Regions from separate parts of the Serratia aquatilis genome, predicted to be linked through region 2. Evidence: predicted binding sites of a transcription regulator. Region 2 holds the regulator's gene; each other region holds the start of a gene.
The links. The regulator PhoB, encoded in region 2, activates phosphate uptake and scavenging genes when phosphate is short. The targets are predictions, from matches to a motif close to CTGTCATAAAACTGNCNNAT.
Positions count from the first base shown of each region.

Region 1: a site for PhoB is predicted at 2,044-2,063, ahead of pstS (phosphate ABC transporter substrate-binding protein PstS). Genes of this name have one in related genera too.
Region 3: a site for PhoB is predicted at 3,992-4,011, ahead of glpT (glycerol-3-phosphate transporter). Genes of this name have one in related genera too.

Region 1 covers NZ_CP173186.1:5,397,326-5,403,184, forward strand. Annotated here, with positions in the region: gene glmS (glutamine--fructose-6-phosphate transaminase (isomerizing)) at 1-1,827, shown strand, start outside; gene pstS (phosphate ABC transporter substrate-binding protein PstS) at 2,140-3,180, shown strand; gene pstC (phosphate ABC transporter permease PstC) at 3,271-4,227, shown strand; gene pstA (phosphate ABC transporter permease PstA) at 4,229-5,119, shown strand; gene pstB (phosphate ABC transporter ATP-binding protein PstB) at 5,173-5,859, shown strand, end outside.
Region 2 covers NZ_CP173186.1:4,023,057-4,028,915, forward strand. Annotated here, with positions in the region: gene brnQ (branched-chain amino acid transport system II carrier protein) at 1-800, opposite strand, end outside; gene SAQUA_RS18180 (PstS family phosphate ABC transporter substrate-binding protein) at 1,351-2,298, opposite strand; gene phoR (phosphate regulon sensor histidine kinase PhoR) at 2,312-3,628, opposite strand; gene phoB (phosphate response regulator transcription factor PhoB) at 3,653-4,342, opposite strand; gene sbcD (exonuclease subunit SbcD) at 4,563-5,792, shown strand; gene sbcC (exonuclease subunit SbcC) at 5,789-5,859, shown strand, end outside.
Region 3 covers NZ_CP173186.1:266,103-271,961, reverse strand. Annotated here, with positions in the region: gene glpC (anaerobic glycerol-3-phosphate dehydrogenase subunit GlpC) at 1-895, opposite strand, end outside; gene glpB (glycerol-3-phosphate dehydrogenase subunit GlpB) at 892-2,163, opposite strand; gene glpA (anaerobic glycerol-3-phosphate dehydrogenase subunit A) at 2,153-3,802, opposite strand; gene glpT (glycerol-3-phosphate transporter) at 4,222-5,574, shown strand; gene glpQ (glycerophosphodiester phosphodiesterase) at 5,814-5,859, shown strand, end outside.

The DNA.
Region 1 (5,859 bases), 1.4 Mb from region 2:
TGTGGAATTGTAGGCGCAGTAGCGCAACGTGATGTTGCAGAAATTTTGTTGGAAGGTTTACGTCGTCTGGAATACCGGGGTTATGATTCAGCCGGTTTGACGGTAGTCGATACTGAAGGAAACGTTAGCCGTTTGCGCCGTGTCGGTAAAGTCAATGCGCTTTCGGAAGCCGCAAAGCAACACGCTTTGCATGGAGGTACGGGTATTGCCCACACTCGTTGGGCGACGCACGGTGAACCTACCGAAATGAACGCGCACCCTCACGTTTCTAGCCATATCATCGTGGTCCATAACGGAATTATTGAAAATCACGAACCGCTGCGCGAATTGCTGATCGAGCGGGGTTACCCCTTCAGTTCGGAAACCGATACCGAGGTGATTGCCCACCTGGTCCATTGGGAACAGAAAAAGGGCGGGACTTTGCTGCAGGTGGTTCAGCGAGTGATCCCACAACTGCGTGGTGCCTATGGTGCCGTTGTGATGGATAGCCGCGATCCGAGCGTATTGGTTGCTGCCCGTTCTGGTAGTCCGCTGGTGATTGGCCGTGGTATGGGTGAAAACTTTATCGCTTCTGACCAATTGGCGCTGTTGCCAGTCACTCGTCGTTTTATCTTCCTGGAAGAAGGCGACCTGGTGGAAGTTACTCGCCATACCGTTAGCATCTTCGACAAGCAGGGTAATGCCATTGAACGCCCGGAGATTGAGTCTCAGGTGCAATACGATGCAGGTGATAAAGGCGCATACCGCCATTACATGCAGAAAGAGATTTTTGAACAACCAATGGCGCTGAAAAACACCCTTGAAGGGCGTTTTAGCCATGGTCAGATCAATCTTAGCGAATTAGGCCCTCGTGCCGACGAACTGCTGGCAAAAGTGCAACACGTACAAATCATCGCCTGTGGTACTTCTTACCATTCCGGGATGGTGGCGCGTTACTGGTTCGAGTCACTGGCGGGGATGCCTTGTGATGTGGAGATCGCGTCTGAATTCCGTTACCGCAAATCAGCGGTGCGTCCCGGTAGCTTGATTATCACATTGTCTCAATCCGGAGAAACCGCCGATACGCTGGCAGCACTGCGTCTGTCAAAAGAATTGGGGTACCTTGGTTCACTGGCGGTGTGTAACGTCGCTGGCTCTTCACTGGTGCGGGAATCTGATCTGGCTCTGATGACCAAAGCGGGCACGGAAATTGGTGTGGCATCCACCAAGGCGTTTACTACCCAACTGGCGGTATTACTGATGCTGGTGGCGCGTATTGGCCGCTTGAGAGGGATGTCAGAGTCCGTAGAGCAGGAAATAGTACATGCCTTGCAGGCCCTGCCTGCGCGTATTGAACAGATGCTATCGCTCGATAAGAGCATTGAGGTTCTGGCAGAAGGTTTCTCTGACAAACACCACGCCTTGTTCCTTGGCCGTGGCGATCAATACCCGATAGCGATGGAAGGGGCGCTGAAGCTCAAAGAGATCTCCTATATTCACGCAGAAGCCTATGCTGCCGGGGAACTGAAGCATGGCCCTCTGGCGCTGATTGATGCGGATATGCCGGTGATCGTGGTTGCTCCTAATAACGAATTGCTGGAAAAACTGAAATCCAACATCGAAGAGGTGCGCGCGCGCGGTGGTCAACTGTATGTGTTCGCCGATCAGGATGCAGGTTTCGTTAGCAGTGAAGGCATGACTATTATTCCGTTGCCTCATGTTGAAGAAATTGTCGCACCTATCTTCTACACCGTACCTTTGCAACTGTTGTCCTACTATGTGGCGTTAATAAAAGGCACTGATGTGGACCAGCCGCGTAACCTGGCGAAGTCGGTCACCGTAGAGTGATTTTTACACTGATGTAACTATCAAGCCGGCTTGATTGCCGGCTTTTTGCTATATGACAGACAATAATAAAAGAACGTAAATTGCTCAACTTCAGCGGTTTAGCGCCTTTTTTTACAGATTATTTTTGGCCTGATAAATATTTAACTTATTGTTTTTAATTTAATAAATACCAAAATCCGCGCACTGTAATATAAATGTAATATTTCATACATTTTAATGTCACGAAACTGTCCTATTTTCCCTCTTGCAGCAATACTTACTCTGATGAAAACGGCTCAAAGCCGATTTTTAAATATCCCATTAGGAGGGATTATGAAACTGATGCGTACTACCGTCGCCAGTATTGTGGCAGCGACTATCTCCCTGGCCTCTGTGTCTGCGTTCGCTGCTGCTAGCCTGACCGGTGCAGGTGCGACATTCCCCGCTCCGGTTTATGCCAAGTGGGCAGATTCTTATCAGAAAGAAACAGGCAATAAGGTCAACTATCAGGGGATCGGCTCCTCGGGTGGTGTAAAGCAAATTCTCGCCAACACCGTTGATTTTGGCGCTTCAGATGCACCGTTGTCTGACGACAAACTGGCTGCTGACGGCCTGTTCCAATTCCCTACCGTAATTGGTGGTGTGGTGCTTGCCGTGAACATCCCAGGCATTAAATCCGGTGAATTGACTCTGGATGGTCAAACACTGGGTGATATCTATTTGGGTAACATCAAAAAATGGAATGACCCAGCGATCGTTAAGTTAAACCCGGGCGTTAAACTGCCGGATCAGAACATCGCCGTAGTGCGTCGCGCTGATGGTTCTGGTACTTCTTTCGTCTTCACCAGCTATCTGTCTAAAGCCAATGCGCAGTGGAAAGAGAAAATCGGAGCTGGCTCAACCGTTAACTGGCCAACCGGTCTGGGTGGCAAAGGAAACGACGGTATCGCCGCGTTCGTTCAACGTCTGCCTGGCTCTATTGGTTATGTTGAATACGCTTACGCCAAGCAAAACAACCTGGCTTACACTAAACTGATCTCTGCAGATGGCCAACCTGTCAGCCCGACTGAAGAGAGCTTCAGCGCAGCGGCCAAAGGTGTGGACTGGAGCAAAACTTTCGCACAGGACCTGACCAACCAGAAAGGCGACAACGTCTGGCCGATCACCTCTACTACCTTCATTCTGATCCATAAAGAGCAGAAGAAGCCTGAGCAAGGTACCGAAGTGCTGAAATTCTTTGACTGGGCCTATAAAACCGGTGCTAAGCAAGCGAACGAGCTAGATTACGCTACACTGCCACCAGAAGTGGTTGAGCAGATCCGTGCTGCCTGGAGAACCAATATCAAAGACAGTTCTGGCAAGGCATTGTTCTAAGGATGCAGGGGGTGCGGAATGACCGCGCCTCAACCTGATGTGTAAGGGCTCAGCATGCTGGGCCCCTGGCTTTAAACAGAAGAGTAATTTATGGCTGGATCTAGGCCGACCATTAAACCACCAAGTAAAAATGGTGACATTATCTTCAGCGCGCTGGTCAGACTGGCAGCGCTGATTACCTTATTATTGCTGGGCGGCATTATCGTTTCGTTGATTTTTGCCTCCTGGCCAAGCATGCAGAAGTTTGGCCTCGCCTTCCTGTGGACCAAAGAATGGGACGCACCAGCTGAGCAATTTGGTGCTCTGGTACCGATTTACGGCACGGTAGTTACCTCATTGATTGCCTTGATTATCGCCGTACCGGTCAGCTTTGGTATCGCCCTGTTCCTGACCGAACTGGCCCCTAACTGGCTTAAGCGTCCATTAGGCATTGCCATAGAACTGCTGGCGGCAATCCCAAGTATTGTTTACGGCATGTGGGGCCTGTTCGTGTTTGCTCCGCTGTTTGCTGAATATTTCCAGACCCCGGTGGGTAACGTACTTTCGGGGATCCCGATTGTCGGTGAACTGTTTTCCGGCCCGGCTTTCGGTATCGGTATTCTGGCTGCCGGGGTGATCCTGGCGATTATGATTATCCCTTACATTGCAGCAGTAATGCGCGACGTGTTCGAACAGACCCCGGTAATGATGAAAGAGTCTGCCTACGGTATCGGCTGCACCACTTGGGAGGTCATCTGGCGCATCGTGCTGCCGTTCACCAAAAATGGGGTGATTGGCGGGGTCATGCTCGGCCTGGGACGTGCGCTGGGCGAAACGATGGCGGTCACCTTTATTATCGGTAACACTTACCAACTCGACAGCTTCTCACTGTTTATGCCGGGTAACAGTATTACCTCGGCGCTGGCCAACGAATTTGCGGAAGCGGAGTCCGGGCTGCATACCTCGGCATTGATGCAGTTGGGGCTGATCCTGTTTGTTATTACCTTTATCGTCCTTGCATTGTCGAAGTTAATGATAATGCGCCTGACCAAGAATGAGGGGCGCTAACATGGCAACGATAGATATGCAAAACCCGGTAGAACTGGCGGAAAGCCGTCGCAAAATGCAGGCCTGGCGTCGTCAGAAGAATCGGATTGCTCTGTTCCTGTCGATGGCAACCATGGTATTTGGCCTGTTCTGGCTGATCTGGATCCTGTTTTCTACCGTGACCAAGGGCATCGACGGTATGTCGCTGGCGTTGTTCACCGAAATGACACCGCCGCCCAATACTGCAGGCGGTGGTTTGGCTAACGCTATTGCTGGTAGTGGGCTATTGATCCTGTGGGCCACTATTTTTGGTACGCCACTGGGTATTATGGCGGGGATTTATCTGGCCGAGTATGGCCGTCAATCCTGGTTGGCGGAAGTGATCCGCTTTATCAACGATATTCTGTTATCGGCACCGTCTATTGTGGTGGGCCTTTTCGTCTACACCGTGGTGGTGATGAAAATGGAACACTTCTCCGGGTGGGCAGGGATCATTGCGTTGGCGCTACTTCAGATCCCAATAGTCATCCGCACGACTGAGAACATGCTCAAGCTGATACCCGATACGCTGCGTGAAGCGGCCTATGCATTGGGTACACCAAAATGGCGCATGATTTCCGCCATTACGTTAAAAGCGTCAGTCTCCGGCATTATCACTGGCGTACTGTTGGCGATTGCGCGTATTGCCGGTGAAACCGCTCCCTTACTGTTTACCTCGCTTTCGAATCAGTTCTGGAGCACCGACCTGATGCAGCCGATCGCCAACCTGCCGGTCACTATTTTCAAGTTTGCCATGAGCCCGTTTGCTGAATGGCAACAGCTGGCTTGGGCCGGTGTGCTGTTGATCACCCTGTGCGTTCTGCTACTGAATATCCTGGCGCGTGTGATTTTCGCCAAGAAAAAGCATTCATAAAAATTTAAGTGCCGCATGGTCGGCACGGTAAAAAGAGAGAAGTCTTGATGAGTATGGTTACTGACGCTTCCAGCAGCAAAATTCAGGTGCGCGATCTGAACTTTTACTATGGCAAATTCCATGCGCTGAAAAACATCACGCTGGATATTGCCAGTAACAAGGTCACTGCGTTTATCGGCCCGTCTGGCTGCGGTAAGTCGACTCTGCTGCGTACCTTCAACAAGATGTACCAGTTATACCCGGAGCAGCGTGCCGAGGGTGGGATCCTGTTGGATGGGCAAAATATTCTGACGGACAACCAGGACATCGCTCTGCTGCGTGCCAAAGTGGGGATGGTGTTCCAAAAGCCCACGCCATTCCCGATGTCGATTTACGACAACATTGCGTTTGGTGTGCGTCTTTTTGAGAAGTTGTCCCGTGCGGACATGGATGAGCGCGTACAGTGGGCGTTAACCAAAGCGGCACTGTGGAATGAAACCAAAGACAAGCTGCACCAAAGTGGTTACAGCTTATCGGGTGGCCAGCAACAGCGCTTGTGCATTGCCCGCGGCATAGCTATTCGTCCAGAAGTATTGTTACTGGATGAGCCATGCTCGGCGCTGGATCCTATCTCAACCGGAAAAATTGAAGAGTTGATCAGTGAACTGAAGTCTGACTACACCGTAGTGATTGTGACCCACAATATGCAGCAGGCTGCGCGTTGTTCTGATTCAACCGCATTTATGTATCTGGGTGAGTTG
Region 2 (5,859 bases):
AGGATCACCGCGCCATTAGTCGCGTCAGGAGTCAAAACCCCGCTACCGGAACCCAGCTTAAACAGGCTTAAATATACCAGCGTCAGCCCCACCCCGGCGATCAAACCGGCCAAGATAGTGTAGCGGGTCAACAAACGGGCATCCTTCACACCACGGGAGCGTGCAGCATTCACTATGACGATACCAAAGACCATGGCCCCTAGCGTGTCCATCGTCAGATAGCCATTAACAAAGCCAGAAGAGAACGGGACACTCTGGTAAGCCTCAACGGCCGGGATCGGAGCACCTGCAGGCCAAAGCAGCGCAGCAATTCCCAGCGCGGCCAGGGCTAAAATCTTCAGCGGGGCCAATATATGGCCCACAGTATCAAGCAGGCGGCCCGGATACAGCGAGATACCGATCACCAGCGCAAAATAGACCAGACTATAGATAAACAGCGGCATCGCACCGTCGCCAGTCAATGGCGCTATACCCACTTCAAAGGAAACGGTGGCAGTACGTGGGGTAGCAAACAGTGGGCCGACGGCAAGGTAGCAAACCGTTGCCAACAGCAAACCAGCACTGCGGCCAATCGGCGAACTCAGTGCATCAACACCGCCGCCTACGCGCGCCAATGCGATCACGGTGATCACCGGTAAGCCAACGGCGGTGATCAGAAAACCAAGAGCGGCGGTCCATACGTGTTCACCTGACTGCAAACCCACCATTGGCGGGAAAATAATGTTCCCAGCGCCGACGAATAAGGCAAAGGTCATAAAACCTAAAGCCAGAATATCTTTTGATGCTAAACGATGACTCATACGATGTTGTGTTGCCTGTTAAATAGTAAAAAATTACCAATATGGTGTTGAGAAAACGCATTCAGGCTGCTGGCTGCCCTTTCATTACCAGACCGATAGACACAAAACCCACGCTAACGGGTATTTTGACCTTATCAAACGGTAACCACTGGTGATAACGGGCAGGGTTTTAGTTGTTATTGCTCCCTCGCTGCCAACAATACTGTGTTCTGAAAACAGCGGGATAAGCGGAGATTAGTCCAGCAACGGGGGCTAAGTTAAATATTTATAGTGCTGAAAGGCAATACTCATCGCCAAAAGCAGAGCGATAAACCAGATAATACCACGCACCCAGTTGATCGTAGGGGTTATCAATAAATATACACTACATGATTTGTGTTATTTTTAAACAACCAACTCACGAAATGTGAAACAAAGTGTTAACTAACGCAAGAAAAAAACAGTAAACCACCAAAAAATGCGCAATACCCCCATATTTTGTAACTCATCAACCAGTGACAGACACAAGGCAGAGTAGCGACGTCAGTACTCACATACCATTCATCAACCGTTATGGTTCGCTGTCTAATCCCAGCAGAGTACGAGTTTTACGCAACGTATCCGGGGGTAGCGGCAGATAGCCATCCTGACTCACCAGGCGCTGCCCTTGTGCCGAAAGTACGCGGTCAAGAAAAGCGGCAGTCAGAGGTTCCAGTTGCTGATTGGGGGCCTTGTTTATGTAGATGTACAGATAGCGTGCCAGTGGGTAACTCCCATTGCGCACATTGGTTTCATTTGGCACAACATAGCGATCGCCAGTTTCAGCTAATGGCAGCAACCGCACCCCGCTGACGCGAAAACCGATACTGGCGTAGCCAATACCGTTTAACGATCCTGCTACCGCCTGGACCACCGATGCCGAACCGGGCAGTTCATTCACCAAAGTCATAAAGTCACCACCACATAACGCGCGCAACTTGAAATAACCGTAAGTGCCGGAAGCCGAATTGCGGCCAAAACGTTGCAGAGTTCGCTGTTGCCAACTGCCGGGTAGCCCCAATTCTCCCCAATGCCGGATTGGCATCTCCTCACCACAGCGGCGGGTTGCCGAGAAGATTTGATCGAGCTGATGCAGATTAAGCCCACGCAGCGGGTTATCCTGGTGAACCAACACCACCAGCGCATCGACTGCCACCGGCACTGCCAGAGGGGAATAGCCGTAACGGTGTTCAAACGCCGACACTTCCGCCGCTTTCATCGGCCTGCTCATAGGCCCAAGTTGAGCGGCTCCTGTTGCCAGTGCAGTTGGCGCGGTAGAGGAACCGGCCGCCTGGAGTTGCAGATTCACATTGGGATAATGCTGGCTGAAATCCTGCGCCCACAGCGCCATAAGGTTGGCCAGCGTATCCGAACCAACGCTGGAAAGATTGCCTGAGAGCATACCTTCGGGCGCAGACTGAACGCCTCGGCTAAGCAATAGCATCAAACAGAACAGCAGAGTTTGGGTAAGTCGGGTCATGGCGGGACACACATTAATTTTTCACTGCATTCTCTGACAGATCTGCGGCGACAATCAACCGCTTAGGCAAGGTAAAGATAAAACGCGTACCAAGCCCTGGTTCGCTGAGCACTTCCAAGCGCGAATCATGGTGGCTGAGGGCGTGTTTGACAATAGCAAGACCCAACCCACTGCCGCCAGTCTGGCGTGAGCGGGCCTTATCAACACGGTAGAAGCGCTCGGTAAGACGAGGGATATGCTCTGCACCGATGCCCGGCCCATTATCACTGACCTGGAACTGCGCCCCCAGCGGAGTCTGCTGCCAGCTCACCTCAATATTGGTGCCTTTCGGGGTGTGATTTACCGCGTTATACACCAGATTGGATACCGCACTGCGTAATTGATCGTCGTTACCAAACACCTTCAGATTTTCGTTCACCCGAAAGCTGATCTCATGACGACCACCGCTGAGTGACTGCGCCTCACGCTGCAATATGCGCAAAATCAACGGAATATCGACCTTCTCATTCATATCTATGTTTGGCGCAGCCTCGATCCGTGACAAAGTCAGCAGTTGCTTCACCAGTCCATCCATGCGTTTGGTCTGCTCTTGCATGGTATTGAGAGCCTTGCTGCGTAATGACCCCTCCCGCTCTTCATCGCTCATCATCTCCAAATACCCCTGCAATACGGTTAGCGGCGTACGAAGTTCATGGCTGACGTTGGCAAAGAAGTTGCGTCTGGCCCCTTCCAACTGGCGCATCTGGGTGACATCACGTGCCACCATCAACAGTTGCCCTTCGGAATAGGGCATAATACGGAATTCTACAAAGTGATCGTTATTCAACTGCAGCGTCAACGGCTTGGCAAACGCCTGCTGTTGCAGATATTGGCTGAATTCCGGGTAGCGCAGCAGGTTGAGAATGTGCTGGCCATTGTCTTCCGGCCAGCGAAAACCCAGCAGGTGTTGCGCTAATCCGTTACACCAGAAAATGTTGCCCTCAACGGTAGTCATAACGACCGCATCCGGCAAAGATTCCGCCCCGCTGCGAAAACGTTTGATTAATAGCGCCAGCTCACGCCGACGACGGCGATTACGCTGTTGCATCTGATACAGGCCATAAAACAGTGGCTCCCAGCTCCAGCGCCCAGGCGGCGGCGTCATGCTGCGATCGACCCACAACCAGTGGGAAAGTTTGAGTTGGTTATAAAAATTCCAGACCAAGGCAACCAGCACCGAAGCCAGCAGAAACCAGGGCAGATAGCCAAAAATCAGCCCCAGCAAAAAAGCAGGTAAACAAAAAAGGGCCAGCTCCAGCGCCAGCCTCTTCCAGGATAAGCGTTCTAACACGGTAAATTCTCCAGCGCTGCGCGGTCAGTAGCGCGTTGAGAACCGATAACCGGTGCCCCGAACGGTTTGAACCATCTTGTCATGACCACTGGTCTCCAGCGCCTTTCGCAGCCGGCGAATATGCACATCAACGGTACGGTCTTCAACATAAACGTTAGTGCCCCAGACATGATTAAGCAACTGTTCGCGGCTATAAACACGCTCTGGATGAGTCATAAAGAAATGCAGCAGCTTGAATTCGGTGGGCCCCATATCCAACGCATGCTCGCCAGCCATCACACGGTGTGAAGACGGATCCAGGCTGAGCCCTTGCATTTCAATCACATCTTCTACCGCCATCGGTGAAATACGGCGCATCACCGCTTTGATACGTGCCACCAACTCCTTGGGTGAGAATGGCTTGGTGATGTAATCATCAGCACCGACCTCCAGACCACGGACTCGGTCCTCTTCTTCACCACGCGCGGTGAGCATCATGACCGGAATATCCCGGGTCATCGCCTCACGCTTCATGTGCTTGATCAACTGGATCCCGGAACCACCAGGCAACATCCAGTCAAGTAGCACCAAGTCAGGGAATGGCTCAGACAGGCGCATTACGGCACTGTCATAATCCTCGGCTTCCAACGGTTGGTAACCATTCTGTTCCAACACAAAGCACACCATCTCACGGATTGGTGCTTCATCTTCCACCACCAGTATGCGTCTTGCCATTGTCCATCCTGCCAATGAGTTTGCGATCTATTAGGCTATGTGGAGTTATTATGCGTCAATTTTGTGACATTTTTATGAATATCTATCTTGTGGATAGCAAGTCTGTGTTTATTTGGAAGATCGAAGAAAAATGATTCGAATATCATATTGATTGCATCACGACACAAGGTATCTACGCCCTTATAATCATCGCCATCCTCTATTAGCCGGGAAGCTTTATATGCGCCTGATCCATACCTCTGACTGGCATTTGGGCCAGCACTTTTTTACTAAAAGCCGCGCCGCAGAGCATCAGGCTTTCTTAAGCTGGTTGATTGAGCAGGTGGAACGGCAGCAGATAGATGCGGTGATCGTCGCAGGGGATCTTTTTGATACCGGCTCGCCCCCCAGCTACGCCCGCGAACTGTACAACCGTTTTGTGGTGGAGCTGCAGCGCACAGGCTGCCAACTGGTGATACTGGGGGGCAACCATGACTCCGTGGCGACTCTGAATGAATCGCGTGAGCTGCTTTCCTGCCTGAATACCACCGTGATTGCCAATGCGCAGGCCGAGCCCGAGCAGCAAATCGTGGTATTGAATCAACGCAATGGCCAACCGGGTGCGGTACTGTGTGCAATCCCCTTTCTACGTCCACGGGATCTGCTCGCCAGCCGCGCCGGGGAATCGGGTAGCCAAAAGCAGCAGGCCTTGCAGGATGCCATTGCCGAACACTATCAGCGCCTTTATCAGGCGGCCTGCGCATATCGCCAGACGCTGGGCCTGAAACTGCCGATAGTCGCTACCGGCCACCTGACGACGGTGGGGGTGAGCACCTCCGATTCTGTGCGTGATATCTACATTGGCACGTTGGATGCTTTCCCGGCGCAAGCATTCCCCCCAGCCGACTATATTGCATTGGGCCATATTCACCGTGCGCAAAACGTCGCCAAATCCGAGCATATCCGTTACAGCGGCTCGCCGATCCCATTAAGTTTTGATGAACTAGGCAAAGCCAAAACCGTATTCATAGTTGATCTCGCCGACGGCGCATTGCAGCAGGTCACTCCACTGGAAATCCCTATCTTCCAACCTATGCAGCTCATCAAGGGCAATCTGGCGCAAATTGAAGCCCAACTGCAACAATTTAGCGATTACCAAGGCGATTTGCCGGTTTGGTTGGATATTGAAGTAGCTACCCAAGATTACCTGAGTGACATTCAGCGGCGCATCCAACTGTTGGCCGGCGATCTGCCGGTTGAGGTTATACTGCTGCGGCGTAGCAAAGAGCAACGCCGCCAGACCATTGCCCAACAGGATAAAGAGACATTGAACGAGTTGAGCGTCAGCGAAGTATTCGAACGGCGGCTGGCATTGGAAGCGGAAATGGCTGAACCCCGCCAACAGCGGATGCGGCAAATGTTCCAACAGGTGGTGGACAGCCTTCACCACGGCGAGGAGCCATCAGCATGAAAATCCTGAGCTTACGGCTGAAGAACCTGAACTCCCTACAAGGGGAGTGGAAGATTGATTTCTCTGC
Region 3 (5,859 bases), 1.7 Mb from region 2:
GATAAGCCACGCGCAACGGTGTGTGTTTGAGGGGTAACGTGCGGCCCTGATTGATCAACCGATAGAGATAGCGCGTCGCCAACTCCACACGCTCACGCACCGCTGAAGTGTCCACTTCCAGTAAGTGCGGATACTCGTCACGTAGGGTAAAGGTACAGCTGGAGGAGGTGGCCACTACCGATATCCCCTGCGTCAACACCGCGTCATGCAGTGATTTGACATTCACATCGGCCTGCTTCTTGGCCTGCTCAATAAAACCGTTGGCGATCAAGGGGACACCGCAGCATTTTTCACGTTTCAGCAGCTGTACGCCGATGTTCATGGCGTTAAACACCTTGATCAGGTCTTTGCCAAGCTGTGGGTGGTTGTAGTTAACAAAACAACCGTGGAAAAAGGCCACCTGCTCGGCATAGCGCTTTTGCTGTTCTGCCTGCTGACGGTACCAGCGGCGGAAGGTCCCAAAAGAGTATTTTGGCAACTCACGTCGATGGTCGATCTTCAACGCTTTATCCAGCAACTTACGTACCGGTTTCAACCCGGTTGTCGCATTGACGATTGGCGCAAACGGTGTCGACAGTGATCCCATAATATCGGTATGGCTGAGAATGGCGTCACGTAGTGTCGGTTTGTGCTGGCTGAAGTTGGCACGGGCACGCTGAATAATGTCACCAATCTTCACATCTGAAGGGCAAGCCACTTCACAACGTTTGCAGTTGGTGCAATATTTCAGCGCTTCGTCATACAGCGCCGGATCTTTCAGCCGCAACCGCTCACCGTCTGGACCGGCCTGCTTTGGCCCTGGATAGAGCGGATTCACCTTGGCCACCGGGCAGAAAGTGGTACAGACGGTGCATTTAATGCAGCTCTCGAAGCTGTTGTCTTTTAACAGGCTCATGCTGATTTCTCCTGTGCCAGGATCTGCTGGGCGACATGCAGTGCGCCAATCAGCGAAACTCCCGCTCCACAGCCTTGCTGCAACGGGTCGTAGCCGCCGGTCACGGCACCGATAGCGTACAGATTGACGATCGCTTCACCTTGCTTTAACGCACGCAGGCAGTGATCCGTTCGTACTCCGAATTGCAGATAGGGTTGTGAGGCAAACAGGTCCGGGTGGCACCAGTCGGCACGTTCGGTTTTGCTAAAGACATCCAGGCCAAACACCGGCTCACGGATGCCATCAAATGCAGCCACCAAGCCGTTGCTGAAGAAGCTGCCACTGGCTAATACCACCTGCTCTGCCCGCAGTGGGATATCGGTATGGTTGCGGGTATAAAGACCGGTGATACGGTGCCCGTCGAAACTTGCCTGCAATACGCTATCCCCTGGCATGAATTCCCCACCTAGTTGCTGAAAACGCTGGCGCAATGCCTGGTGGAGCCTCATCCCCAATACGGAAGGAGGGAGCGTCGGCAGCAGGCAAATCACCTTGCCGGTGGCCTGGCGCAGAGCCTGCAGCGGTTCATCACTCTCCAACCCCAGACAGGCTGGCAGGAAGATGGCCTCTGCCTCACCCGCCTGACGTTTCACTTCCTCCGCCAGTTCTGCCAGATGCTCTGGCAGATCCAACACACGGGCAATGTTCACCGCACGAAACTCACTCGGGTTATTACGCAAGCGGTCGAGGATCGGCAAATGCATAAATGCCACTTCTGCCGTGACGCCCAGTTCCTGGATCAGTGCGCTTGCCGCCATCTGCGGTTGGAAGTCTAAAAATCCTTCAATGCCCAGCACCGCGATGTTCTGCCAAGGCAGTGTTCCGCCAAGCGGTGAAACCGGGACCGCTTCTGGGCTGAGCCAGGTTGCACGACGAATCCCCAATGGGGTAACTCGTAGGTGATTCCGCTCACTACTGCCCTGCATCTGCACACCGCAACGTTGCAGTAATTGTTCTGCTTCGGTTGCCAACGCCGCCACTTGAGTAGCGCCAATCAGACTATAGGGATGTTGCGGTGCCTGCTGCGCCAGATCGGATAAGGCAGATAGCGGCGACGCCACCGATGTACCATCGGGCAGTTGTGCCAGAAGATCGAGCGAGCCGGAAGAAAAATAGAGTGCGCTCTGGCCAGCACTGACCACCGCACAGCGCTGGCCTTGCTCTGCCAGACGGATGGCACAGCTTAAACCAGCCAATCCACCACCAATCACTACCGTATCAAATTGCATCATCCGCCTCCTGCTTCTGGTCACCGCAAGCATCCAGTCCGCATAGTCCTTGATAGACCCAACTGGTGAATTCACTTTCCCGCAGCGCGTCACCCCAAGCGATAGGGCGCACGCCTTTCCAACGTTCATTCAGGAAGTGAGAGAGCTGTGAGATAGATTGCTGTGGCGTTGTTACATTAAAGTGCGTCAGCAAACCGGCAGCGCGGCAGGCACAAAGTTCCCCCTGGCAGGTTCCCATACCGACACGGGTACGGCGGCGCAGGTCAACCAGGTTATTGACGGTCAGCGAGTTTACCGCATAACGCACCTCTCCGGCGGTGACCGCCTCACACTCACACACCAGACTGTTATCCAACCGATTACCCGACGGCACCAGGCTGGCACGATCGCCATGACGATACACTGCCGAACCGCGAATACTGGCCGGCAACGAAACCACGCTGCGCGCCGTTTCCTCCGCCGACTGACGGGAACCCGGTAAGGGTTCTTCAGCAGTGGTACAAGGCGTGGTGACGCCCAGTTTGGCGCATACGCTATCCGTCGCCCATTGCGCCATCAGCCGGTAGGTCATCAGCTTGCCGCCGGTGATAGTGATAAAACCCTCCAACCCATCACGCTGCGCGTGATCGAGCAACACGATGCCACGGCTGACGCTACGCCCAGAAGGGTCATTGTCGCTGGCAAACAGTGGCCGCACCCCTGCATAGGCGCGCAGGATGCGGGTCTGCGCCAATTTAGGTGCCAGTAACGAACCTTCACGGATCAGCACATCGACTTCCTGCGGTGTAACCACCATGTTGTCGATCTGATCGTAATCAATGCGGGTAGAGGTAGTGCCGATCAGTGAGATGGTATCGCCCGGTACCAAAATATCGGCGTCTGCAGGTTTACGGCAGCGGTTAATCACCATGTTATTAATGCGATGGCCAAGGATCAACAGCGCCCCTTTGGCGGGGAGCATGCGAACCCGCAGATCGGCATATTCCGCAATCTGCTGGCCCCAAATTCCGGCGGCGTTAACCACCACCTGCGCATAAATGTCGTACTGGCGTGTCGCTTTATGGTCGAAAACGCGCACGCCGGTCACACGATCGCTCGTACGCAGTAAACCAATCACCTGATGATAGGTAAGAACCTGTGCACCATGCTCACGGGCATCGAGCATATTGGCAGCGGTCAGCCGGAAAGGATCGACAGTGCCATCCGGTACGCGGACGGCACCGATCAGTACCGGGTTGGCAGCCGGTTCCAGCCGCAGTGCCTGTTGGGGGTCTATCGCTTCAGCATCAATCCCGGCGTCATGGCAAGCGGTAATGAATTGCTGCTGATAACTGATTGAATCCTCAGGCAAAGTAATAAAGAGGCCGTCGGTACGCTCGATACAATGATGGGCAATACGTTTGAGAATGCGGTTTTCCTCAATACATTCACGAGCCGATTCACCATCGGTCACCGCATAGCGCGCCCCACTGTGTAGCAACCCATGATTGCGGCCCGTTGCGCCAGTGGCAATGTCATGCCGCTCCAGTAAAACACAGCGCAAACCACGCCGTGCACAATCACGAGCAATCCCTGCACCGGTGGCTCCGCCACCAATGATGATCACATCCGTTTCGGTCACTGGTGAGTTGTTGCTCATCACGCCCCCTAAGCCTGTGGTTATGGTTTTATAGAACCACACTTATTAAGGTTTTTGTTTGATAAGGAACAATAACGAGCAAAAAACGAAAATAACATGTCAATGAAAAACGCTAGTTGTGATCTAAATCACAAGTTTTAGGTGTTTAGCTGTTTCATAAAGTTAACCAATCGCTCAAAATCCGCCACTGAGTCATAAAAGTGTAACAAATGAGCCATCCATCACAGTGACTATCACCACTCTTCACTAGGATGACGCTCGTTATAGAACAATTTAACGGCATTTCCTGGAAGTTTCTCTCGATTGCACGTGAGTATAGCGAGCGATCAACTATGGAATGGCCCTGGTTCCCATTCGAACATCTTCAAGGCATCCGTTTCCTGTTGATGTAATAACTGATAAAGCCATCGGAGGCGCTCATGTTGAGTATTTTTAAGCCAGCCGCACACATTTCCCGTGTGCCGCTAGATAAGGTAGACCCGCTCTATCGCAAACTGCGCTGGCAAATTTTTATGGGGATCTTTTTCGGTTACGCCGCTTACTATCTGGTGCGTAAAAACTTTACCCTGGCGATGCCCTATCTGATCGACCAAGGGTTCAGCCGTGGCGATCTGGGGTTTGCGCTTTCAGGCATTTCCATCGCCTATGGCTTCTCCAAGTTTATTATGGGTTCGGTTTCTGACCGCTCCAATCCACGCGTATTTCTTCCTGCTGGCTTGATCCTCGCCTCCGCCGTAATGCTGTTTATGGGCTTCGTCCCTTGGGCTACCTCCAGTATTGCCGTGATGTTTGTGCTGCTGTTCCTGTGTGGCTGGTTCCAGGGGATGGGTTGGCCGCCCTGTGGCCGTACCATGGTGCACTGGTGGTCGCAGAAAGAGCGCGGCAGTATTGTCTCAGTATGGAACTGCGCCCATAACGTGGGTGGCGGGTTGCCACCACTGTTGTTCCTGTTAGGTATGGCGTGGTTCAACGACTGGAAAGCGGCGCTGTATATGCCCGCTTTCGGTGCGATCCTGGTGGCATTGATCGCCTTTGCCTTGATGCGTGACACCCCACAATCCTGTGGGTTGCCTCCTATCGAAGAGTACAAGAACGACTACCCGGATGATTACAGTGAAAAAGCGGAAGAAGAGCTGACAGCCAAGCAGATCTTCATGCAGTACGTCCTGCCTAACAAGTTGCTGTGGTACATCGCCATTGCTAACGTGTTCGTATATCTGCTGCGTTACGGCATCCTGGACTGGTCGCCAACCTATCTGAAAGAAGTGAAACACTTCACGCTGGATAAGTCTTCCTGGGCCTATTTCCTCTACGAATACGCCGGTATCCCTGGCACCCTGCTGTGTGGCTGGATGTCTGACAAAGTATTCAAAGGCAACCGTGGTGCAACCGGGGTGTTCTTTATGACGCTGGTTACCATTGCCACCGTCGTTTACTGGCTGAACCCGGTGGGCAACCCCGGTATCGATATGGCTTGTATGATCACTATCGGCTTCTTGATCTACGGCCCAGTGATGCTCATTGGCCTACACGCTCTGGAGCTGGCACCGAAAAAGGCAGCGGGTACCGCCGCAGGCTTCACCGGTCTGTTCGGCTATCTGGGCGGTTCGGTAGCGGCGAGCGCCATTGTGGGTTACACCGTTGACTACTTCGGTTGGGACGGCGGCTTCATGGTGATGATTGGCGGTAGCATCGGTGCCGTTATCCTGCTGCTGCTGACCATGATCAGCGAGAAGAAGCACCATGCCGACATCGCCGCCAAACGCGGTTAATTCCCGCAACGTTTTTGCATAACTGTAAAGGCCACGCATCGTGGCCTTTCAGACTGCTGACAAACACCGTTATTAGGGAGAGCGTGCCGATGGGGTCGTAACGGCGTAAGCCGTCGGAGCGCCCCTCGGTGCGCTAGGCCCGGGTATCTCGGGTCAGAAGGCGACTTTGTCATCAACCTCAAAGGCCACACATCGTGGCCTTTTTCCATCCTCTACCTAACAACATGGAGTACAACAGAATGCGAATTCAAACTACAGCCCTGCTGACAGGGGTCATTCTTGCCA